Allochromatium vinosum DSM 180: one gene and its partner. Each later gene encodes a partner of the first gene's protein in a complex. Links are inferred from orthologs where the notes say so. Each region holds a gene or a part of one and is shown on either strand. Other genes may lie near its edges.

Region 1 (3,134 bases):
CACCGTGAATTCGTTGTACTCGACCTGCCCGAGATGGAACTTCAGACGCATGTCGATGATGGGCACGATGATGCCGCGCATGTTGATCACGCCCTTGATGAAGTCGGGCGAGTTGGCGATCTTGGTCACGGCGTCATAGCCGCGGATCTCCTGGACCTTGAGGATGTCGATGCCGTACTCCTCATCGCCCAGCGTAAAGGTCAGATACTCACGCGCGCTGTCGGTCGCGACCGCGCTGCCCTCCCGGCGCTCGTCGTTCATGGTCTCGGTCTCCCCTTGTCTCGTTTGAGTATTCGATCTCGACTAGCCGCCGGCCCGGCGGTTGAGCCGGACCAGGGCATCGACGTCCAGGATCAGGGCGACGCGCCCATCGCCCATGATGGTGGCCCCCGAAACGCCTTCCACCTTGCGATAGTTGGTCTCCAGGCTCTTGATGACGACCTGATGCTGGGCGACCAGTTCGTCGACCAATACGGCGGCACGCCCCTCGTTGGTCTCGACGATGACCAGGATGCCATCGAGCAGGTTCGGCTCGGGGCGGCCGCTGCTGAAGACATCGTGCAGACTCACCAACGGCAGATATTCGTCGTTGATCTGGACTACGCGCCCTTTGCCGACGACGGTCTTGAACTGCTCGGCGCGCGGCTGGATCGATTCCTGGATCACGGTCAACGGCAGGATGAACATTTCCTCGCCCATGCGCACCGAGAGTCCGTCGAGGATGGCGAGCGTCAGCGGCAGGCGGATGGTGATGTGCGTGCCGCGCCCGGCCGTCGAGTCGACCTCGACCCGGCCGTTCATGTCCTCGATGTTGCGCCGCACCACGTCCATGCCGACACCGCGCCCCGAGATGTCGGTGACGCGCTCGGCGGTCGAGAAGCCGGCGTGGAAGATGAGCTGCCAGACATCCTTGTCGGACGGGTTGTCCGGCATCGGGATGCCCTGCTTGGCGGCCTTGGCGAGCAGTTTCTCGCGCTTGAGTCCGGCGCCGTCGTCACTGACCTCGACCACCACGCTGCCGCCGCGATGGCTGGCGCGCAGCACGATCTCGCCGGTCTCGGGCTTGCCGGCGGCCAGACGCGCCTCGGGGCGCTCGATGCCGTGGTCGATGCTGTTGCGCACCAGATGGTTGAGCGGATCGGCCAGACGCTCGATCAGCCCCTTGTCGAGTTCGGTATCCTCGCCGATGAGCTTGAGCGTGACCCTTTTGCCGAGACTGGCCGCCGTGTCGCGCACCACGCGCGGGAAGCGATTGAAGACGAAGCTGATCGGCATCATGCGGATCGACATCACCGCTTCCTGCAGATCGCGCGAGTTGCGTTCCAGGTTCGACAGCCCGGCCATGATGCGCTCATGGACGACCGGGTCGAGTCCGGCCGCCGAGTCGGCGAGCATGGCATGGGTGATGACGAGTTCGCCGACCAGATTGATCAGTTGGTCGACTTTCTCGACGCTGACGCGGATGGACGAATCGGTCGTGGCCGGGCGCTTGGGCGCGTTGCCGGCACGGCTCTCGCGCTCCATGGCCGGCGATGCTGCCGTTGATATCGGTGCCGAGGCATCGTCGTCCAGGCGTGACTCGGGAGAGCCGGGTGCCGAATTGAAGAGTCCATACCCGCGTTCATCGTCGAGCCGCTCCTGGTGCGCCACGGCGGCCACTCGATCCATGCCGGGGCTGCCGCCGAAGAGTCCATAACCCGAGTGCTCCTGATCGAGTGCGGCCTCGGTGCCGGGGGCGTCGCGGAAGAAGCCGTAGCCGTCGGACTCCAGGATCTCGATCTGAAAACCGAACGCCTGGGTCTGGTCGGGAGTCGAGTCCGAGGCGCCGTGCTCGGTTCCGGGCGCGCCCTCGAAAAAACCATAGCCGAGTTCGTCCTGATCCGGCTCGGTCGCCGATGCGGCCGCGCCGAACACGGCGTCGCCTTGCAGACCGGGTGCATCGGTGAAAAAGCCGTAGGCGGTCTCGGTTTCCGCCTCGGTCTCAGCAGGCGCTTCCGGTGTCTCGATCGTGTCGATCTCGACCTGCCCCGGCTCGCAGATGAAGGCCAGGATCTCTTCGATCGCGCCGCGTCCGGCTGCCGATGTCAACTGCCACAGGCAGCGCTCGGTCTCGCCGGCACCGATGTCCTGGATCCGGCCCAGCTCACCCAGCGCCTCGAACAGGGCGCGACGTTCATCCGGCGTGCCCTGACCAATGCCGGCCGGCTCGAACGCGAGACGCCAGTGCGTGACGGATGACTCGGCCTCGACCGTGCCTGTCGGCCGAATCTCGCCCGCAGACGACGCCGGAACGTCTCCCTCAGCATCGTCCGCACGCGCCAGCCGTTCCAAGTGCTGGCAGACCTCGGTTACGCGCGAATCTTCGTACTCCTCGCCTTCCTGATGGGCCTGGAGCTGGGACTTGAGCACATCGCCGGCCTGGAGGAAGGCATCGACCATCTCGACCGTTGGGGCCAGTTCCTGCTTGCGCAGCCGATCGAGCAGGGTCTCCAGTATATGGGTCACTTCGGCCATGTCGCTGAAACCGAAGGTGCCGGCCCCGCCCTTGATGGAATGCGCGGCGCGGAAGATGGCGTTGAGGGTCTCCAGATCCGGCGCTTCGACGTCCAACTCCAGCAACAGGCTCTCCATCGCGGCCAGGTTCTCGCCGGCCTCCTCGAAGAACACCTGATAGAACTGACTCATGTCGATGCTCATGACCCCTCCCCCTCAGCTCTGGCGCGGCGCGTTCAACCGATCACTTTGCGGACGACTTCCAGCAGCTTGGCCGGGTCGAAGGGTTTGACCAGCCAGCCGGTCGCGCCGGCTGCCCGGCCCTGACTCTTCATGGCGTCGCTCGACTCGGTGGTGAGCATCAGGATGGGCACCGACTTGTAGGTCGGCAGGGCGCGCAACTGTTTGATGAGGCTCAGTCCGTCCATGCGCGGCATGTTCTGGTCGGTGAAGATGAGATCGAACTTGCCGGAGCGTGCCTTGTCGAGGCCGTCCTGTCCGTCGACCGCCTCAGTGACCGCATACCCCGCCTCCTTCAGCGTGAAGGAGACCATCTGTCGGATGGACGCCGAATCGTCCACGGTTAGAATCGTCTTAGCCATGTCGTTGGATCCTTGAGAATTGCGATGAGTCCGATCGCC
Region 2 (2,979 bases), 740 kb from region 1 along the record:
CGTCGGCCGATTCGGCCGTGGAGCCGGCCTCGATTGCGGGCGCCGGCGTCGGCTCGGGCGGTCGAGCGCTGAGCGGCTCGGACTCGGCGACGGGCGGTGGTTCGGGTACCGGCTCCGGCGCGGGTTCGGGTGCACTCGTCCCCGCCGCGTCCGGAACGGCGAGCGCCGCCAGATCTGCGATCAGTGCCGGTGGAGCCGGCTCGGGCTCACGCGCCGACTTGAGATCGCCGAACATGACGTTGAGCACGTCGAGTACGCGCAGCACCACGTCCATGAGAACCGGGTCGATGCGGCGCTCGCCATTGCGCAGCAGATTGAAGACGTCCTCGGCATGATGACAGACCACGACCAGGGCATTGAGATTGAGGAAGCCCGCACCGCCCTTGATGGTGTGGAAGCTGCGGAAGACCGCATTGAGCAGATCGCGATCGTTGGGGTTCTGCTCCAGATCGATCAGCTGCTCGTTGAGCGCCTCCAGCAGTTCACCGGCCTCGACCAGAAAGTCCTGGAGGATTTCGTCATTCGGATCGATTGCCATGCATGATCACTCTGGGGTTCGGTGGGCTAGAAGCCCAGACTGGAGAGCAGTGCATCCACGTCGTCCTGTCCGCTGACGACATCGGCGCCCGCGTCCTGCGTATTGGGTACGATCGGTCCATGCCCTCGAACCTCTGACGCTTCGGTTTCGTCCGGACTCGCCTTGGCGACCTTGGGCAACTCCATCCGGGCGCTCGACAGCCGGATGAGTCCGACCAGGTTCTCCTCGACCTCATGCACCAGCCGGATGACCCGCCGAATGATCTGACCGGTGAGATCCTGATAGTCCTGGGCCATCAGGATCTCGGACATCAGCGATTTGAGGCGTTCGGTCTCCTGTCCGCTCTGGGTCAGGAAGTCGTCGAGCTCGCGCGCCAGCTCGCGAAATTCGTCGACCGACAGTTCGCGATTGCGAAAGCGGCTCCATTGCTCGTGCAGCGTCGCCGAACGGTCGTGGAGCGACTCGGCGATGGGCATGGACTCGTCGAGCGCGTTGAGCGTGCGATGCGTCGCCTGCTCGGTCATGGAGACGACATAGTTCAGACGCTCCTTGGCGTCCGGGATCTCGTCGCGGGTCAGTTCGATCAGGCGCGAGTCGCCGCGGAAGCTGTTGAGCGCCTCGTGCAGGTCGCGCGTGAGCTTGCCGAGTTCCTCGAAGAGTTCGCGCTCATAGGGCAGGCGCAGCTGACGGATGCTCTCGTCGGCCCCGGCGCGATCTCCGGCCTCCAACTGCTCGACCAGACGACGCGCCAGATCCAGCTGTAGACTCAGACGTTCTTCATCGTTGTCCATCGCTCATCCCTGCGCATCGAGGCGCTCAAAGATCTTGTCGATCTTTTCCTTCAGCGTCTCGGCGGTGAAGGGTTTGACGATATAGCCGTTGACGCCGGCTTGGGCCGCCTCGACGATCTGGTCGCGCTTGGCCTCGGCGGTCACCATGAGCACCGGCAGCGACTTGAGCATGGGGTCGGCGCGCACCGCCTTGAGCAGTGCGATGCCCTCCATGTTCGGCATGTTCCAGTCGGTGATCAGGAAGTCGAAGCCGCCGCTCTTGAGCATCGGCAGCGCGGTGCTGCCATCGTCGGCTTCGGAGGTATTGCTGAACCCCAGCTCACGCAGCAGGTTCTTGATGATGCGTCTCATGGTGGAGAAATCGTCCACGATGAGAATTTTCATGCCTTTGTCCACGCAACGCTCCACATGGAATCTGTTGGTTTGAGAATCACGCGCCGGGTCCCGCTCGGGTCCAGTCGCTCAAACGGCCCCGCAGACGGTGCAGGGCCTGACTGCGAATCTGGCTCACGCGCGACTCGGTGACATCGAGAACGGCTCCGATTTCGCGCAGATTGAGTTCTTCATCATAGTAGAGCGCGAGCACCAGGCGCTCGCGTTCCGGTAAGTCCGCCAGCGCCTCGGCCAAGGCCTGGGCGAACTGCTCGCGCTCCAGTTGCTCGGTCGGAGCGGTGCCCGCCCCAGGCAGGAACCTGTCGCTGTCGGCGTCCTCGCCAAACAGGTCTTCCAGCCCTAGGATCTGGCAACTGGCCGTATCCTGCAACATGCCATGATAGTCGTCGAGTGTGACCCCCAGTGTTTCGGCGATCTCGCGATCACTGGCCGCGCGTCCTTCGCGTGATTCGACCTGATGGATCGCCTCGGCGATACGGCGACTGTTGCGATGCACCGAACGCGGCGTCCAGTCGGCGCGCCTCAGCTCGTCGATCATGGCTCCGCGCACACGAATGCCGGCATAGGTGGCGAAGGTCGCGCCCTGTCCCGTCTGGAACTGGCGCGCCGCCTCGATCAGTCCGACCATGCCGGACTGTATCAGATCCTCGACCTGAACAGAGGCCGGCAACCGCGCCACCAGATGATGGGCGATGCGCCGCACCAAATCGACATGCTCGGACACCAGCCGCGCCGCCTCGTCGCCGGCGCTCGCATACCCCATCCGAGACCGGGCGCGGACCATCTAGGCGCCTTGCAGCAGACGCTCGACGAAAAAGCCGATGCCGCCCAGGTCAGTGGCGCCGCCGCGCGCGGCATCGATCCGACGTGCCAGGTCGTTGAAGACGCGGCCGGCCGGACTGCCCGGATAGAGGCTGACCACGGGCTGGCGTCGCTGCACCGCCAGACGCAGCTTGTCGTCCATCGGGATCATGGCCGCCGTCTCCAGCACCACATCCGGCAGATAGTTGGCGCAGACAGCCGAGAGTTTGCGCATCAGACGCTGACCGGATTCGATGTCGCGTAGCATGTTGCAGATTATCCGAAAACGACGCACCCCGTGCTCCTGATGTAGAACCTTGATCAGTGCATAGGCATCTGTCAAGGACGCCGGTTCGTCGCAGACCACCACGAACACCTGCTGGACGGCCTTGCAGAAGCTGGTGACCGAATCATGGACGCCTGCCGCCGTGTCGACGACCAGGATATCGAGCGGCT

The links.
Region 2: the proteins of ALVIN_RS11150 (region 1) and cheY are in contact, whole or in part, in a solved structure (PDB 1A0O), measured with the Escherichia coli proteins. The link is inferred for Allochromatium vinosum DSM 180 from one-to-one orthologs.

The regions. Positions count from the first base shown.
Region 1 is NC_013851.1:2,556,318-2,559,451, forward strand. What follows is about bases 1-3,062. They hold ALVIN_RS11150 (chemotaxis protein CheW), read right to left. Parts: upstream 2,698-3,062; coding sequence 304-2,697; downstream 1-303. Other genes in these bases: ALVIN_RS11145 (chemotaxis protein CheW), read right to left, coding at 1-261; ALVIN_RS11155 (response regulator), read right to left, coding at 2,730-3,062. Outside these bases: more of ALVIN_RS11155, read right to left, coding at 3,063-3,095. UniProt on the Escherichia coli protein: Involved in the transmission of sensory signals from the chemoreceptors to the flagellar motors. CheA is autophosphorylated; it can transfer its phosphate group to either CheB or CheY.
Region 2 is NC_013851.1:3,295,637-3,298,615, forward strand. The notes cover bases 24-2,930. They hold cheY (chemotaxis response regulator CheY), read right to left. Parts: upstream 1,714-2,930; coding sequence 1,333-1,713; downstream 24-1,332. Other genes in these bases: ALVIN_RS14560 (chemotaxis protein CheA), read right to left, coding at 24-538; ALVIN_RS14565 (protein phosphatase CheZ), read right to left, coding at 565-1,329; ALVIN_RS14575 (RNA polymerase sigma factor FliA), read right to left, coding at 1,760-2,506; ALVIN_RS14580 (MinD/ParA family protein), read right to left, coding at 2,507-2,930. Also shown: more of ALVIN_RS14560, read right to left, coding at 1-23; more of ALVIN_RS14580, read right to left, coding at 2,931-2,979. UniProt on the Escherichia coli protein: Involved in the transmission of sensory signals from the chemoreceptors to the flagellar motors.